One region of the Oceanobacillus longus genome, then DNA from elsewhere that is predicted to be linked to it. Evidence: a T-box and tRNA genes for the amino acid it is inferred to sense, from the RefSeq annotation. Region 1 holds a T-box; the other holds one or more tRNA genes.
The links. The T-box of region 1 lies ahead of alaS (alanine--tRNA ligase). A T-box ahead of a tRNA ligase gene usually reads a tRNA of that ligase, here a tRNA-Ala.

Region 1 (9,190 bases):
GAATGAAACAATTCTTGTCTCCATTATGTATGTAAATAATGAAACTGGAATTATTCAGCCAATAAAGGAAATCGGCGATCTACTCAGAAATCATCAGGCATATTTTCATACAGATGCAGTTCAAGCGTTCGGACTCCTTGAAATGGATGTTAAAGAATTGGGAATTGATATGCTGACGGTGTCTTCACACAAAATTAATGGACCAAAAGGGATTGGATTTTTGTATGTAAAAGAAAATGTAAAAATCAATGCTTTGCAGTATGGCGGTGAACAGGAAAGAAAACGTCGCCCAGGTACAGAAAATATTGCAGGAGCAGCAGGCTTCCAAAAAGCTGTCGAACTGGCAATTCAAAACAGAGAAACAAGAAGAAACCAGTATCAGATATACAAAGAATTATTTATCGAAGAACTGAAGGAACATGGGATTAATTTTGAAGTCAATGGTGATATTGAGTCGACAATATCCTCCATTATAAATATAAGTTTTCCAGGTGCAAATGTGGAAACATTGCTAACGAATTTTGATTTAGATGGGATTGCAGCCTCAAGTGGAAGTGCCTGTACGGCAGGAAGTGTGGAACCATCACATGTATTAACTGCCATGTTTGGAAAAGATAATCCATGTACGACAAATTCCATCCGTTTTAGTTTTGGAATCTTTAATACGGAAGAAAATGTTAAAGAGGCAGCGAGACGGGTTTCAAGGATTATAAAAAGATTAAGATAAAGGATCGTGAAAATAATGAAAAGTAATAAAGATATTCGAGTAGTAGTGGGAATGAGCGGTGGTGTCGATTCTTCAGTAGCTGCCTTACTTCTTAAAGAACAAGGCTATGATGTAGTCGGTATCTTTATGAAAAACTGGGATGACACAGACGAGTTCGGTGTATGTACGGCAACAGAGGATTTTGATGATGTTGTTCGTGTCTGTAATCAGCTGGATATACCCTATTACTCTGTTAACTTTGAAAAACAATATTGGGATAAAGTATTTACTTATTTTCTGGAAGAATACAAAGCAGGGCGTACACCAAATCCTGATGTCATGTGTAATAAAGAAATTAAGTTCAAAGCATTTCTTGACCACGCCATGTCTCTAGGCGCAGATTATCTTGCGACAGGTCATTACGCTCAAGTAAGGGAAGTAAATGGTCGCATTGAAATGTTACGTGGTGTAGATGATAATAAAGACCAAACGTACTTCCTCAATCAATTATCTTCAGACGTTCTGAGGCAAGTGATGTTTCCATTAGGACATATGCCAAAATCTGAAGTACGAAAAATTGCGAAAGAATACGGTTTGGTTACAGCCGATAAAAAAGATTCGACTGGAATTTGTTTTATTGGAGAACGTAATTTCAAAGAATTTCTAAGTGAGTACTTACCTGCACAACCTGGTGATATGCAAACGATGGATGGACTGGTTAAAGGAAAACACGATGGTTTAATGTATTATACATTAGGCCAACGCCAAGGACTTGGTATTGGCGGAGCAGGAGATCCATGGTTTGTTATAGGTAAAAATCTTAAAAATAATACGCTATATGTGGAACAAGGTTATAGTAATGATAAACTGTATTCGGATGCATTAATTGCAACGGATATGAACTGGATAAATGATGATGTGATCACGGAATCGTTTATCTGTACTGCTAAGTTCCGCTACCGTCAAAAAGATAGTAATGTTACCGTCCATCTTCAAAATGATGGGAAAGTTTTCGTTGAATTTGCAGAAAGCGAAAGGGCAGTAACTCCTGGACAGGCGGTTGTCTTTTATGATGGAGACGTCTGTCTTGGTGGTGGGACAATTGATGAAATTATAAAGAATAATCATACACTTGATTATGTAGGTTAAGTAAGGAGATTTGAGATGGATAAAAATACACAAGCAATAAATTATATGAGGGAACAGAATTTTGAGGAAGCAGCCAGACTGTTCAATGAAGTCATTGAGGAACAGCCAGATGAACCGTTAGGCTATATTAATTTTGGCAATCTTTTAGTGCAATTAAATGAGAATGAACGTGCAGAGCGTTTTTTTGAAAAAGCAATTGAATTGGACACAGAAGCTGCAACAGCCTATTACGGTTTAGGAAATCTTTACTTTGAGCAATCTTTATTTCCAAAAGCACAGATGAATTTTCAACAGGCAATTGAGCTTGGACTCGAGGAAAGTGATGTATACTTTATGCTTGGCTTAACGTTACAGAATCAGGAACAGTTTAAATATGCGCTACCATATTTATTACGAGCTACCGAGTTGAATCCGAACGATGAAGAGATTCTCTTTCAATATGGATTATCCCTAGCACAAAGTAACAGTCTGGAAGATGCGGAGAATGTTTTTAATCGCGTCCTCGAAATAAATCAGGATCATAGTGACACCCATTACAATCTGGGTGTCCTATCCCTGTTTAATGAAAATGTCGATGAGGCATTAGGCCATTTCAACGAGGCGCTTCGAATACAGCCAGAGCATGTTCTTGCAGCTAACGGAAAGAAAAATGTGGAACAACTAATAAACGAAAACTAGGTATATAGATAGTGGGGTTGTTTGAAATGGAAATGAGTCAACAACAATCAAATGAAGAACAAGGATATATTAAAGGTGAAATAGTTAATACAATTTTTAATAATGAAGCTGAACATTTCTCGATCGTAAAAATCAAAGTACAGGAGACAAATGAAGACTTCAAAGAGAAAGAGATTGTTGCGAAAGGCTATTTTTCCAATCTCCATGAACAGACAACCTACTATTTTTACGGAGAATTTGAGAGGCATGTCCGGTTTGGTACGCAATATAAAGTGTCTTCTTATAAAACCATTATTCCAGATACAAAAGATGGTTTGGTCGCATATCTATCAAGTGATTTATTTTATGGTATTGGCGAAAAAACAGCAGAACGTATTGTAGGATACTTAGGTGAAACAGCCATCTCTAAAATACTAAACGACTCAAACGTATTGAAAGATGTACCAGGATTAAAAAAAGAAACTGCTGAGAGATTGGCAGCAAGCCTAAAAGAAAATCAAGGCTTTGAACATGTAGCTGTTTATTTATCCAACTATGGAGTAGGATTAAAAATGGCTCAAAACGTCTACCAAAAGTACAAAGAGGAAGCAATCGAGATACTGGAAAAAGATCCATATCAATATGTATTTGATATAGAAGGATTTGGATTCCGAACTGCGGACGAAATTGCCAGGCAAAATGGACTTTCTTTGACACATCCGAATCGAATTGGTGCAGGGTGTATTTATGTTCTTCAGAGAAGTATTCAGGAAGGACATGTTTTTTTACCAATGGACCTCTGTGTTGATCAGGTGATGGGACTGCTTGCAGTTCATCCTGCTGAACAATCAATTATTACAGATAGGCTTGAAGAATTAAATACGGAGAAAAAGTTGATTATTTATGAAGGTAACGTGTATCTCCCGACTCTTTACTATGCAGAGGATGGCTTTGCTTCCAATTTAAAACGAATTATTACTAAACCGTTGGAGGAAGAAACGTCTTTGGCAGAAATGTTAAAAATAACTGGACAAATTGAAGAAGCGGAAGTATTAAGTTATGGTAAGGAGCAATTTTCTGCTATTAATCAATCATTGCATTCTAAGATTATGATATTAACAGGGGGACCCGGGACCGGTAAGACTACCGTTATAAAAGGAATTCTCAAAGCATATGCTGCAATACATCAGGTATCTCTTGATCCGAAAGATTACGAATCCAAGTCGGACTATCCATTTATACTGACTGCTCCAACCGGCCGTGCAGCAAAAAGATTGAACGAATCAACCGGACTTCCTGCATTAACAATACATAGACTTCTTGGATGGAATGGTAGCAACGGTTTTGATAAAGATGAACAGGAACAGCTTTCAGGGAAAATTTTAATTGTTGATGAGTTTTCGATGGTTGATATCTGGTTGGCAAATAGCCTCTTCAAAGCAATTCCCGATGATATGCAGGTTCTATTGGTAGGGGATGAAGATCAATTGCCATCTGTTGGGCCAGGACAGGTTCTATCAGATTTATTGAAAAGTAACTTACTGCCACTCGTAAGTTTGAGCGAGGTTTATCGGCAGAAGGAAGGATCCAAAATTATTCAGCTTGCACATGAGATCAAAAATGATACATGTTCAGCGGGGTCGCTTGCGAATGATAAAGATTTCAGCTTTATTGCATGTTTCGAACATCATATGATCCACGTAATTACGTCCATTTATAAAAAGGCACTGGATAAAGGTTTAGACGCAAGGGATATTCAAGTCCTTGCTCCGATGTACAGATCGCAGGCCGGGATAACGATGATTAATAAAGAACTGCAGCAGCTAATCAACCCAAAGACAAAAAGAAGACGAGAAATTAAGTTCAATGATGTTACTTATCGTGTGGGTGATAAGGTGATTCAGCTTGTTAACCAACCTGAAGATGGCGTTTATAATGGGGATATTGGAGAAATCGCAGCTATTTTCAAAGAAGACGAAAACAAAGAAAATGTAGAGCAGCTTGTAATCACATTTGAAGATAGAGAAGTAGTATATGTACGGAAAGATTATGTGAATTTTACGCATGCCTATTGTATTTCCATTCATAAGTCTCAGGGAAGTGAATTTCCAATCGTCATTTTACCAGTAGTCTCAACCTATAATCGTATGCTGCGAAAAAACTTACTGTACACAGCAATTACCCGAAGTAAAGAGTCACTGATTATTTGCGGGGAAGAACAGGCTTTTTTACGAGGAATACAAACAAAAGACACAAATAAACGATTTACTTCATTAAAAGAACAGTTAACAGAAAGACTTCAAGGAATTTCACTCACAGAAATGAAAGAACCAGAAGAACAAGAAATCTCTCCTTATGATTTTATGTGATTATTTATGTATATAAAGTTATAAATCGGGCAAGCATAGTAGCGTATTATCCGAAAAGGGGTTATGATTATGCTGCGTTGTCCGAATTGTAACGGAAAAGATATAGGCAAAATAGGTACACAGGATTATTTTTGCTGGACGTGCTGTATTGAAATGACAGTATCCGGTAAAGAACTAATGGTTCATCAAATAGAATCTGACGGAAGTCTAAGTTCATTGGATGATTTGTTTACAAAAGAACAACGCCAACTTCCATAGAGAGCTCCCAGCAAAAAATGAGTATAATACCAATCTGCTGAGGAGTGTCTTTCATGTTTGAGGATAAAAAACGCTTTACGATATTATACTGGTTAGTCATTGGTATCGTATTATTTATATTTTCTTATTTATTTTTTAAAACAATGCCATATTACGGTACCTTTTTTTCTTTTCTCGGTAAACTGTTAATACCTTTTGTTATTTCTGCTTTAATTGCTTATTTGTTGCATCCATTAGTTGATCAATTGGATAGCATGAATATTCATCGAGGTTTGGCTATCCTGTTGATCTATCTCATTTTCTTTGGCGGAACAGGCTATCTGTTTTATCGGGGATATCCATTAATTGTCCATCAACTGGGAGATTTAAATGAAAATCTTCCAGAAATTATAGCAATGTATGAAAATTTAATTTATCAGATATATAACTATACGTCGTTTTTGCCTGAAGCGGTACATGATAAAATAGATGAACTAATACTCTCCTTGGAAACATCATTGGATCAATTGATTTCTAAACTTGTAGCAGGTTTTGCTAAAATAATAGATATGATTATTATAATTACGGTAATACCGGTACTTGTTTTCTACTTCCTTAAGGATTATACGAAAATAAAAACCTTCTTTATTACATTTATTCCCAAAAAATTCCGGAGTGATGCAAGTAATTTGCTGTCCGAGATTGATAAAGGTTTGGGTGGCTATATTCGCGGTCAGATAATCATCAGCTTATTTGTAGGTCTCACATCACTAATCATGTTTAAACTGCTAAATATAAAATATGCCTTATTGCTAGCTATTGTAATGGGGGTCACGAATATTATACCCTATTTTGGTCCAATCATTGGTGCAATACCAGCGGTGACAATCTCCTATACTACGGCTGGAAATAAAGTTTTTTTAGTTATTCTTGCTTTGTTTGTAATACAGATTATTGAAGGTAATCTGCTGTCGCCATATATAATGGGCAAGAGTGTGAAAATTCATCCCGTTGCCATCATCTTTGTACTATTGCTCGGTGGTCAGTTGTTTGGAGTGTGGGGAATGATATTGGCTGTTCCAGTTCTTACGATCACCAAAGTAATAACTGGTCAATTAATCGCGTTACATTCATATGATTGACAATGCTTGAAAAGTTTCATATAATATCGCTAACATAATAAATTAAACACTTTGATGGTTATAAGTACATGATCTACTTGTTTTTAGAGAAGAATTTCCGAGGGCTGAGAGAAATTCCAAACACAGTGTCATGGAAAGCTAAACCGGAGTACGGTTAAACCCCGTCGGTCTCATACCGTTAACATGATAAAGTGATGAATGATTTTCTTCATTCATAATTAGGGTGGTACCGCGAACATATCTCGTCCCTGCAATAATGCAGAGAGGGGATTTTTTTATTTTTAAAGAATGTGGAGGAATTTAGATGAAACAGTTAAGTTCAGCAGAAATCAGACAAATGTTTATTGACTTTTTTAAGGAAAAAGGACATCGTGTCGAACCAAGTGCCTCACTTGTTCCAATTGAAGATCCTACATTATTGTGGATTAATAGTGGCGTAGCGACATTAAAAAAATATTTTGATGGGCGTGTTATACCCGAGAATCCACGGATTGTAAATGCGCAAAAATCAATTCGTACCAATGATATTGAAAATGTCGGTTTTACAGCACGTCACCATACATTTTTCGAAATGCTTGGGAACTTTTCAATTGGAGAATACTTTAAGAAAGAAGCAATAGACTGGGCATGGGAATTCCTGACGAGTGATAAATGGATTGGTTTTGATAAGGAACTTCTTTCCGTAACTGTTCATCCAGAAGATGATGAAGCATATGACATGTGGCTAAATGATATTAAATTGCCAAAAGAACGCATCATTCGATTGGAAGAAAACTTCTGGGATATCGGAGAAGGCCCAAGTGGACCGAATACGGAAATATTCTACGACCGCGGAGAAAAATACGGAAATAACCCAGCTGACCCGGAACTATATCCAGGTGGAGAAAATAATCGTTATCTAGAAGTATGGAATCTAGTATTTTCCCAGTTTAACCATAACCCGGATGACACATATACACCACTTCCAAAGAAAAATATTGATACCGGCATGGGACTTGAGCGCCTGACATCAATTATTCAGGAAGTACCAACCAATTTTGAAACAGATTTATTTATGCCGATTATTCGCAAAACAGAAGAAATCGCGAATACGACTTACGGAAAAGAACTATCCAGTGATACCGCATTTAAAGTAATCGCAGATCATATTCGAACTGTCAGCTTTGCAATAGGTGATGGGGCTGTCCCTTCCAATGAAGGCAGGGGCTATGTATTACGTAGATTAGTGAGAAGAGCCATCCGATTTGCAAAAGAAATCGGTATCGAAAAACCTTTTATGTTTGAGCTTGTAGATACGGTTGGAGAGATCATGAAGGATTTCTATCCAGAAGTACTCAAGCAACGCGAATTCATTATAAATATCATTAAAGTGGAAGAGGAACGTTTCCATGAAACATTAAATGATGGTCTGGAAATTTTGACTGCCATTATGGATCAACAAAAAGTTGCTGGGAATACCGTCATCCCTGGAGAAGAAGTATTCCGTCTTTATGATACGTATGGTTTTCCAAAGGAATTAACTGCAGAATATGTGGAACAACAAGGGTTTACCATTGATAAAGAAGGTTATAATCGTGAAATGAATAAACAACGCGAACGTGCTAGAAGTGCAAGGCAAAAAGTCGATTCCATGCAGGTTCAAGACACGATTTTAAGTGAAATCAATGTAAAAAGTGAATTTATTGGATATGACCAAATGGCTGTGGATGCAACGGTGGAAACCATTATCGGTGGAAAAGAAGTAATCGATTCTGCAAGTCAAGATGATGAAGTATTTCTATTTTTAAATGAAACACCATTTTATGCTGAAAGTGGCGGACAGGTAGCTGATCATGGCTGGATTATTACGGAAAATGCTTCCGCATATGTGCTAGATGTTCAAAAGTCTCCGAAAGGACAAAATATTCATCGAGTACAGATAAAAGAAGGAGAGATACGTACTGGCGATACGGTGAAGGCTGCTGTAGACTCCCATTTCCGAACTTCTGTTATCAAGAATCATACGGCTACACATTTACTTCACCAGGCCCTTAAAGATGTTTTAGGAAAACACGTTAATCAAGCTGGTTCATTAGTAACACCTGAACGTTTACGCTTTGACTTTTCCCATTTCAGTGGTGTTTCCAGTGATGAATTGAAACAGGTAGAACAAATAGTTAACGAAAAAATTTGGGAATCTGTATCATTAGCAATTGAAAATAAGAATTTGGATGAGGCAAGAGAAATGGGTGCAATGGCATTATTCGGTGAAAAGTATGGTGATGTGGTTCGTGTAGTACAAATAGGAGACTATAGCCTGGAATTATGTGGAGGTTGTCACGTTACAAATACATCCGAGATAGGGTTATTTAAAATCGTCTCAGAGAGTGGCATTGGAGCAGGTACAAGAAGAATTGAAGCTGTTACAAGTCAATATGCCTATGAATTCCTGAATAAGAAACTTTCTATTTTGAGTTCCTCTGCGGAATTAGTTAAATCCAGTGATGAACAAGTTCCGGAAAGAATTGAAGGATTACAACAAGAACTGAGAGCATTGCAAAAAGAAACAGAATCATTAAGTGCAAAATTATCTAATTTGGAAGCCTCATCTATTTTGGACCAGGTTGAAAACGTACAGGATATACCATTGCTAGCTCAGAAAGTAAATGTTAAAGATATGAACCAGCTTCGAAACATGGTTGATAGTCTAAAACAGAAATTAACTACAGGTATTGTTCTACTTGCAGCTGAGAATAATGGAAAAGTACAATTGGCAGCAGGAGTATCCAACGATTTAAATCAAAAAGGATTGCATGCTGGCAACTTGATTAAACAAGCTGCAACAATTTGCGGAGGTGGTGGTGGGGGCCGTCCGGATATGGCACAAGCTGGCGGTAAAGACCCTGCAAAAATAGAAGAAGCACTTGAATCTGCAAAAAATTATATTACAG
Region 2 (9,190 bases), on a different contig from region 1:
TATGCTAAGTAGGTTAGACTTAAATACACCGCTATGGGTAATTATTGTTGGGTATATATTATTAATGATCTCTGTTTCTGCAACGATGATGCCTGCGGAGACAAATGGATTAAATCAGCTTCCAAAAGAACTTTATCCACATGGAACGGCAGTTATGACGACATTACAGCCAGTTGCAGGGGCAATAGGTGTTTCGGTCTTTATTAGTATCATGAATGCAAGGCAAAGTAATTTCTTGCAAAATTCAACTGATCCAACAGACATGATGGTAGTAAATGAAGGAATGGTGGCAGGTGTTGAGCTGGTTTACTTTATTGCTTTTGCGATGTCAATTGTTGCTGTAATTATGGCTTTCTTTGTTTATCGTGCTGCACCGATTGAAGCAGAGGAACTGTTAAAGAAAGAATAAAAAAGTAGAATGCAAAATGAACCCCTTTTAGATGTTTGACCTGAAAGGGGGTTCTTTTTTCCTGCTTTATATTTGCTTCCTATCTAAATATATTAATAACGCATCTTGTAAGAATTCTGTGCCACCCTTGATAGCCTTGTCATAGTAAGCAGTGAAACGTTCATCGGAAACATACATTTCTGCGAGACTTGCATGTGCTTCTTTTGAATAATTAGGCCAAGAATACATGAGCCACTGTTTATGTTTTGCAGCAACCTCTTGTGCCAAGTCCGAGGCTGGATTTCCCGTTTTATATGCCTTTTCAAGCAGTAGCATTATTTCTTCCCCTAAGTCATTCATCGCTTTGAAATCTTCTTCAGATAAACCTCTTAACTTTGCATTACTGGTATTAACCGTCTCATCGCCATACGCTTTACGAATTTCTTCTCCGTATTTTTGTTCATTTTCATCGATCAAATTATCTTTGAAACCTGCAAATTTATCTTTATCCTGCATGGGTGTTCCTCCTTTTTTACTTGCAATCGTCCTTTCGACCGTTGCTATTAGTTTGTCAAGGTGGGCGCGTTTTTGCATCAGCTTTTTATAATGATTTTTGAGTGCTTTAGTTTGGTCATAGGTTGGCTCATTCAAAATGTCAGCAATTTCTTCCAAACTTACTTCTAATTCACGGTAGAATAAGATTTGTTGAAGCAGGTCAACTTCTTTCTGTCCGTAAATACGATAACCCGAAGAATTTATCCTTGCTGGCTTAAGTAGTCCGATTTGGTCGTAATACCTGAGTGTGCGGCCGCTCACGCCTGAAATTTTAGCTAATTTATTTACCGTGTATTCCATATGTGCCCCTCCTGACATTTGTTATCATAAACCCTTACGTTGCGTAAAGGTCAATAGGAAATATGAATTCATTTGTGGTGAAATCAAAAAAATTCTTCCTTACACAACTATAATCGAAATAAATAATCAAAAAGGGGGTGAAAGAAATAAAGTTATTTCCACCCCCTATTGAACTTTCATTTCGATTATAATCATAAAGAAAGAAGTTAATGTTTATAAACGTTGTACGGCAAGATTAATATCGTTAGCAGTTGTAATTGCTGTTATAAAGGAAACACCATCTGCACCTGCTTCAATTACAGACAATGCATTTTCAGTATTGATGCCCCCAATCCCGACAATAGGTTGGTCTGGAAACTGCTTTCTTAATGTTGTAATCCATTCAACCCCAACAGGTGCTTTAGCATCCGATTTTGTGTTTGTAGCAAAAATTGGCCCTGCACCGACGTAGTCAACTACCTGTAGAGGACTATTTTCAACTTCGTAGGAATTTGATACAGAAAGCCCAATTATCTTAGTAGGAAACATTTTACGTAATTCTTCTACTGATTGATCTTCTTGTCCAACATGAATTCCGTCTGCATCTAGAGGGGTTACCAAATCAATATCATCATTAACGATAAACGGAATATGATGTTTTCGGCATATATCTCTTAATTGCTTTCCTAATTCTAACTTTGCATTGCCAGTAAGTGATTTGGGTCCCTTTTCGCGAAATTGAAATGCTGTAATTCCAGCTTCAGCTGCTGATTCTAAAATCTCTGTAGGATCATGGGAACAGTTTTGGCTGCCCATAATAAAATATTTACGCAAGCTTTGTTTTATATAGTGTGACATTCATTATCTCCCTTTTAGAAAATTTTAATCGAGTGAAGGTGCACCTCGTGTTGCCCAGTGGTTTGTTGGGCCGCTTCCAGATCCAAGTGAAAAGGAATATTGAATTGCCTTCGTAACGAAATGTTTCGCTTTTTTAACGGCTTCATTTAACGGTAAACCTTGACTCAAATAGGCTGTAATAGCTGCAGAATATGTACAACCTGTTCCGTGTGTATTTTTAGTATTAATTCGTTTAGCGGAAAAGGTATGAAGACTTGAACCATCATATAGGAAATCAATGGCTTCACCTTTCAGATGGCCACCTTTCACAAGTGCAGCTCCGGCACCAAAGTTCTCAACAATATGCTCTGCAGCTTGTTTCATATCGTCAACCGTTTCAATATTTTTACCGGTCAAATATTCAGCTTCCGGGATATTCGGTGTTACTAAAGTAGTTAATGGCAAAAGCTCTCTTCTTAGAAAATCACGTGCTTCCTCTTCAATTAATGGATCTCCACTTGTTGCAACCATAACAGGATCCATAACATATGGAGCGTTTAACTTTGAAATCTTACTAACCACCATTTTCATCATATCTTTATTGGCAATCATACCAGTCTTAAATGCATGAACAGGCATATCCGTTATAACGGAATCCAGTTGCTGTTCAATCATATTAAGTGGCACATGATGGATGTCCTGGACACCAGTAGTATTCTGGGCAACTACGGAAGTTATAACAGACATACCATAGCTTTTTAATTCCTGGAAAGTTTTTAAGTCAGCGTGAATTCCTGCCCCACCACTAGGATCTGTCCCAGCAATGGTAAGGGAACAAGGTATTTGTTTCATCGAGATGACACCACCTTTTTTGATGGCAACTCCTCACATATAAATGCCATTTCCCAAAATCTTAGTTCAAGTTTACAGCTTTTTCGTTCTACATCTGAAGCACCTTTTCTTAAAACATCAGTAAAAGTCATCATATAGCCTCCTAATTAATACGTGCTAAATTTTTGGTTTTAACCCTTGATACGATAAACCAGCCAATGAAAGCACCGGTAATGCTGCTGACAAGAAATCCTGGTAAAAAGGCAAATGCACCAACGGAGGTACCCATTAGAATGCGGGCAAAAGGTACCGCGAAAAGAGATCCGATTACTCCTGAACCGATCGTTTCTCCAATTACTGCCCATCCCTTTTTACCAACTTTTTTATAAATATAACCAGCTAGAAATGCTCCAACCATGCCTCCAGGAAAGGCCAATAAAGTACCTAAACCAAGCATATTCCGAAGTAAACCAATCATAAATGCGATGGCAACTGCAGGACCTGGTCCAAGCATGATAGCTGCCATGACATTGACTGCATGCTGAACAGGATATGCGCGTGCGATTCCTGTTGGAAACCACAATAACTGAGCACCTATCGTTCCAATTGCTACAAAAACTGCCATTGTTGTTAACAAAAGCGTTCGACTCATATTATTCCCCCTCCATTTTTCGTAAAAAACTAAACAAAAAAGCCAGATCCTTTATGGACCTGGCTTGGTAGGCTGAAAATAGATTAGACGATATAACAAACGTCCGACTACTTCCCTCCGCTAGTATTAACCAGATCAGGTCCATAAGAGTCGGAAAGTGTATGCTTTCCTCTCAGCCCACATATTATTTGGGCACCCCTAGTAGTTTCATGCTATATAATTGTGTATACAACTCTAAGCTTACCAAATTATTTAACTTTTGTCATTATTAACTTTAAAACATGGTATAACTCTACCAGGTGGAGTGGAAGGCGAATGATACGATATAGAATATAAGAGTGACTAAATATAGTCTACAATTTGAAATGTTTTCTGGTATAATATATTGGCAATCAATCAAGCCAAGATGGAAAAAATCAAAATCGCTTCGAATTAAAACTAGATGATTTTATTGTTGAAACACGAAGTAACTTTAAACATACACAGAATCAACTGGACACACATGCAAATATTATCAAAAAGGTAAAATAAAAGCGACCACTAGGTTATTCTTCAAATCGTGTGTTCAGCCCCATTTCTTAATCAAGTTTCTGCCACGCAGTCATAACTTCTCAGTAAAAATGTTTTTATTATACTTAAAAAGGTTAGATAGGATGTTTTTACAAGTCCTATCTAACCTTTTTAATTTTAGGATGGAGCATAGGGGGCTCGAACCCCTGACCTCTTGCATGCCATGCAAGCACTCTCCCAGCTGAGCTAATGCCCCGTACACATAATTATGATTATAGCCACTTTTTATCAATTTTTCAAGAAAAATTTTAAAGTAATGTCTCCTTTCTGGTTCTCTCATTTTGTTTTTCTCTTTCGATGGAACTGAAACCAAAAAAATAACTAAGGACTTATTAACCCTTTTTATAAATACATAGTACTAATGGTCTGAATTTACAATATATTTACAAATGTTTACGAATATTTCATAGTAACCCTCTTACTTTTATGCAATATTTAAGAAGGACAGGTGCGGATTTTGTCTTAAAATCTCGCATCTGGAACAAATATTCTAAAAATGGAGGGTATCAATGAAGAGTATAACTTTTAAAAAGACCGTTAGTATGTTTCTTATTTTAGCGCTGGCATTTATGAATTTCACACCTGTATTTTCTATGTCTGCAGCTGCTGAAAGTAATGAAGCGACAGCAGAGGATTTATTTATTTCGGAGTATATTGAAGGTAGTTCTTATAACAAGGCAATAGAAATTTATAATGGTACGGGTAGTGAGGTGGATTTATCAGACTATGGATTAGAGTTATATAGCAATGGTGCGTCTACTGCAAACGAGACAATGGAACTTTCCGGTACACTTGCACATGGTGATGTTCTGACTCTTGCCCATACAAGTGCTACCCAGAAAATTCTTGATCAAGCAGATATCGTAAATGGCTCCGTCATAAATTTTAATGGTGATGATGCACTTGCTTTAACAAATAATGGAGAACCTACGGATATACTAGGTACCATTGGTGAAGATAATGATTATGCTAAAAATGTGACTCTGATAAGAAATTCATCAGTCACAGTACCAACTGAAACGTATGATGAAGGACAGTGGATGGATTATGCTAGTGATACATTTGCATACCTTGGCAGTCATACAATGGATGGCGTGGAACCAACAGATCCACCAGAGGAACCTGGTGAGCCTGGTGAACCAGGAGATGAATATTCCATTGAAGAAGCTCGTAACTTAAGTGATGGAACAGTGGTAACTGTCGAAGGAATCGTAACAGCAGATCATGCTGCAATCAGTAATGGCTCCCAGTTCACAACTTACATACAGGATGATACTGGCGGCATTAATCTATTTGCTTACGAACAAGGTGGGTTACCTGACCTGCAAAAAGGGGATCGGGTTCAAGTTATTGGGGAACTAGATTCCTATAATGGATTAAAAGAGGTTATTCCAACTGAGATTGATGTCCTGGAAACAGGACAAACATTACCAGAAGCACAGCAAATTACCCTTGAAGATCTTCAAAATCCAGAGATTGCAGAGTCCTATGAGGGAGAATTAGTACAGATTAATGGCTATATTAACAATATCCCAGGCAGCCCAGCTGGTGGTGGATATAATGTATCCTTGGTAGATGTAGATTTTAATGGAACGATTTTACGAGTAATGGAGAATGCACTGGATATCTCACAAGTAGAATCTGATATGTGGTATGACATTACCGCTATCGTTAGTCAATATAATGATTATCAGATTATCCCAACAGAACAGGCTGATCTGCAAGTAGCAGAAGAACAACCGGAACCGCCAACCGCCGCAGGACTCTATGAAACTACAGTTGATAGAATAACAGATGGAGACACAATCCGTGTAGAAACGCCTGTTTTCGGTGAGACGAGAGTTCGCTTCCTGAATATGGATACAGCAGAAACGTATGCTGCACATAATGATGACCCAGCTCGAGATGATATAAATGAAAATCAAAAATACTATGGTGATTTGGCAACAAATTATATTGGAGAGCTTCTTCAACCAGGAGATGAAATTTATCTAAAAATCGGAGAAGAGCCAACAGATGATTATGGAAGAATTTTAGCAGAAGTTATTCGTAAAGAAGATGGGCTAAACATCAATCTAGAAATGGTAGAGGAAGGTTATGCATCAACATACTTTCTTGCACCAATTGATGAAGAAGCATATCCTACTTACCAGCAAGCAGTGAAAGAAGCTCAAGATGCTGGATTAGGAATTTGGAATCCGGAAGATCCGTTATTGGAATTGCCGTTTGCATTCCGTGCAAATGATGATCAAAAAGGATTCCTACGTTATGTTGGAAATTCAAACACCATGGAATATGTAGAACCAAATGATTGGGCAGATGTGTCGGTTGAGAAACGAATCTTCTTCTCAAGTGCTGACGAGGCTGAATCGTATGGATATACTCCAGTAGGGGATGAAGGAACTCCAGATGAAAATATACTGGAATTACAGCTACTGAGCATGAATGATTTACATGGGAAAATTGATCAAGAGTATATGCTTGATCCTGATGGAGATGGCATTTCTGATATGTATGGACGCATGGATTATACAGCGAGCGCTATTAAAGAACGTGAACAGGAAAACGAAAATACATTAATCATTCATGCTGGTGACATGATTGGAGGAAGTTCTCCAGTCTCTGGACTTTTGCAGGATGAGCCAACAGTAGAAATTATGGAAGAAATCGGTTTTGATGTAGGAACAGTAGGTAATCATGAATTTGATGAAGGCTTACCAGAATTGTTACGTATGGTAAATGGTGGAGAGCATCCAGAAGGTTTAGGAACAGACGATTATGATGGAATGAACTTCCCGGTAATTTGTGCGAATTGTGTATATGAAGATACTGGTGAAACATTCTTACCACCATATGTTATCGAAGAAGTAGATGGCGTGAATATTGGCTTTATCGGTGTCAATACGATGGAAACAGTCAATATGGTAATGCCTGCTTCCTTGGAGAATGTTGCGTTTACAGATGAAGCAGAAGCAGTCAACGATGCAACTACTGAACTTACAGAGCAAGGTGTGGAAGCAATTATCGTTCTTGCCCATATGCCAGCTTATCAATCTGGCGATGCGGCGACTGGTGCCGCGGCTAATCTTGCCAATAGTGTTGATGATGCAGTAGACGTTATCTTTGCAGCACATAATCATGCAGTAAATGATGCTGTTGTAGATAATAAATTAATTGTTCAAGCTTCTGAATACGGAAAAGCTTTTGCAGATGTGGACCTAGAAATTGATCGAAATACAGGAGACATTTTAAATAAAGAAGCTGAAATCGTATTTGTGAAACAAAGTGATTATACTGCTGATGAAGCAGTTTCTGAAACGTTAAACGATTATTCAGAACAAATTGCACCTATTATAAACAAAGTAGTAGGATATAATGCACAAGATCTGATTGGTGATTATACGAACGATGGTGATCACGGTTTGGGTAACTTAATTGCAGATGGAATGAAAGCAAATATGGATAGTGATTTTGCAATGCAGAATGGAGGGGGAATTAGAGACCACTTACTGGCAGGTGAAGTCACTTGGGGAGAATTGTATAACATTCTCCCGTTTGGAAATACCTTAATGAAGGTTGAAGTAACAGGTGCTGAACTATACCCAATTATTAATGAACAATTATCACCAACTTATGGACCGGATTACAGTATTAGTGGATTGTATTATACGTGGAACCCTGAGTTAAGTGAAGTTGTAGATATTACTTTCCCAGATGGTTCACCAATTGATGATGATGAAACATATACTTTAACCGTTAATAATTATATGGGAACATCCGATGGACCAATTAAAGACCTTGGCCAAAATCCAGTTATGGGACCGGTTGATGTTGATGCAATGGTTGAATTTGTAGAAAGCCTAAACAGTTCAGAATCCAATCCGATTGTTTATGGTTCTGAAGGAAGAATCACAGAAACAGATGAACTACCTGGTGAGCCGGGAGAAGAAGATCCACCAGTAGTAGAAATTGAACCGAAGAAAAATAATGGTACTGCAACAGTTCACACGAAGGTTCTGGAAGATGTTGACCATGGTTCTCACGTATTGATCAATATTTACAATGAGAAAAAACCTAGAAATCTGCTGCTTAATAAAAAACAGGTAGATTTGCTGAAAGAAAAAGAAGTGACCTTAACGGTTACGAATGGAACTAGTTCAGAGACATTTGAAATGATTGATGTTCAAAGTAAAGTGCTGAAGGTTAGTATCGATCAGTAACAAGTAAGGAAATCGAGTTATATAATATTTACTCTAAAGGAAAGAAGGATGCAACCATTGTGGTTGTATCCTTCTTTTTCATATACTTGTTTACATATCTATCTAACTTACATTATATTGGAACTATGTAAAAAATAAATGATTATAATGACAATTGTAGTTTTAGGAGGTATCTAAATGAATAAACCTGTTATCAACCAGGACGATTATCGATTTAAAATAGCAAATAAAGAGGCACTAATTGGTATAGGATTAGTACTTTTTAACTTTGTTTGGTGGTATGCTTTTGCATATGGATTAGGAAGTAAGGACCCTTCAGAATATTCCTATGTTTTCGGTCTCCCGGCATGGTTTTTTTACAGCTGTGTGCTTGGATTTGTTGTAATGGTTATACTCGTATGGATTGTTTTAAAGTTATTTTTTAAAGACTTACCATTAGATGATGAGGAGATTTAGGACTTATGAATTGGCAGGCTATTTTACCGTTATTATTATTTATCATAATAATTTTTGTGGTTGGAATTTGGGCAGGGAAATATGTTAAATCTACAAATTCATTTTTACAGGAATACTTCCTCGGTGGGCGAAGTCTAGGTGGATTTGTCTTGGCAATGACGATGGTAACCACTTATGGGAGTGCCAGTAGTTTCTTAAGTGGTCCTGGTACGGCATATAACCAGGGACTTGCTTGGGTATTACTATCAATGACTCAGCTGTCTACAGGTTATTTTGTGTTAATGATATTAGGAAAAAAATTTGCTATCGTAACTCGCAAGTATAAAGCGGTTACAATCGTAGATTTTTTAAAAGAACGCTATCAATCGAAATGGGTTGTCATTTTATCGGCCATTAGTATTT

Region 2: it has a tRNA-Ala gene. The T-box ahead of alaS (alanine--tRNA ligase) is inferred to sense a tRNA for this amino acid. The anticodon was not compared.

Annotation. Positions count from the first base shown of each region.
Region 1 is NZ_JBHSAO010000001.1:500,402-509,591, forward strand. Features, by position in the region: gene ACFOUV_RS02475 (cysteine desulfurase family protein) at 1-727, shown strand, start outside; gene mnmA (tRNA 2-thiouridine(34) synthase MnmA) at 743-1,855, shown strand; gene ACFOUV_RS02485 (tetratricopeptide repeat protein) at 1,871-2,533, shown strand; gene recD2 (SF1B family DNA helicase RecD2) at 2,560-4,881, shown strand; gene ACFOUV_RS02495 (hypothetical protein) at 4,951-5,139, shown strand; gene ACFOUV_RS02500 (AI-2E family transporter) at 5,193-6,260, shown strand; T-box leader at 6,303-6,513, shown strand; gene alaS (alanine--tRNA ligase) at 6,565-9,190, shown strand, end outside.
Region 2 is NZ_JBHSAO010000010.1:47,306-56,495, reverse strand. Features, by position in the region: gene ACFOUV_RS13575 (MDR family MFS transporter) at 1-409, shown strand, start outside; gene ACFOUV_RS13570 (MerR family transcriptional regulator) at 476-1,243, opposite strand; gene thiE (thiamine phosphate synthase) at 1,457-2,080, opposite strand; gene thiD (bifunctional hydroxymethylpyrimidine kinase/phosphomethylpyrimidine kinase) at 2,105-2,911, opposite strand; gene thiW (energy coupling factor transporter S component ThiW) at 3,054-3,542, opposite strand; TPP riboswitch at 3,638-3,752, opposite strand; tRNA gene ACFOUV_RS13550 (tRNA-Ala) at 4,236-4,308, opposite strand; gene ACFOUV_RS13545 (5'-nucleotidase C-terminal domain-containing protein) at 4,622-8,332, shown strand; gene ACFOUV_RS13540 (YhdT family protein) at 8,510-8,788, shown strand; gene panF (sodium/pantothenate symporter) at 8,794-9,190, shown strand, end outside.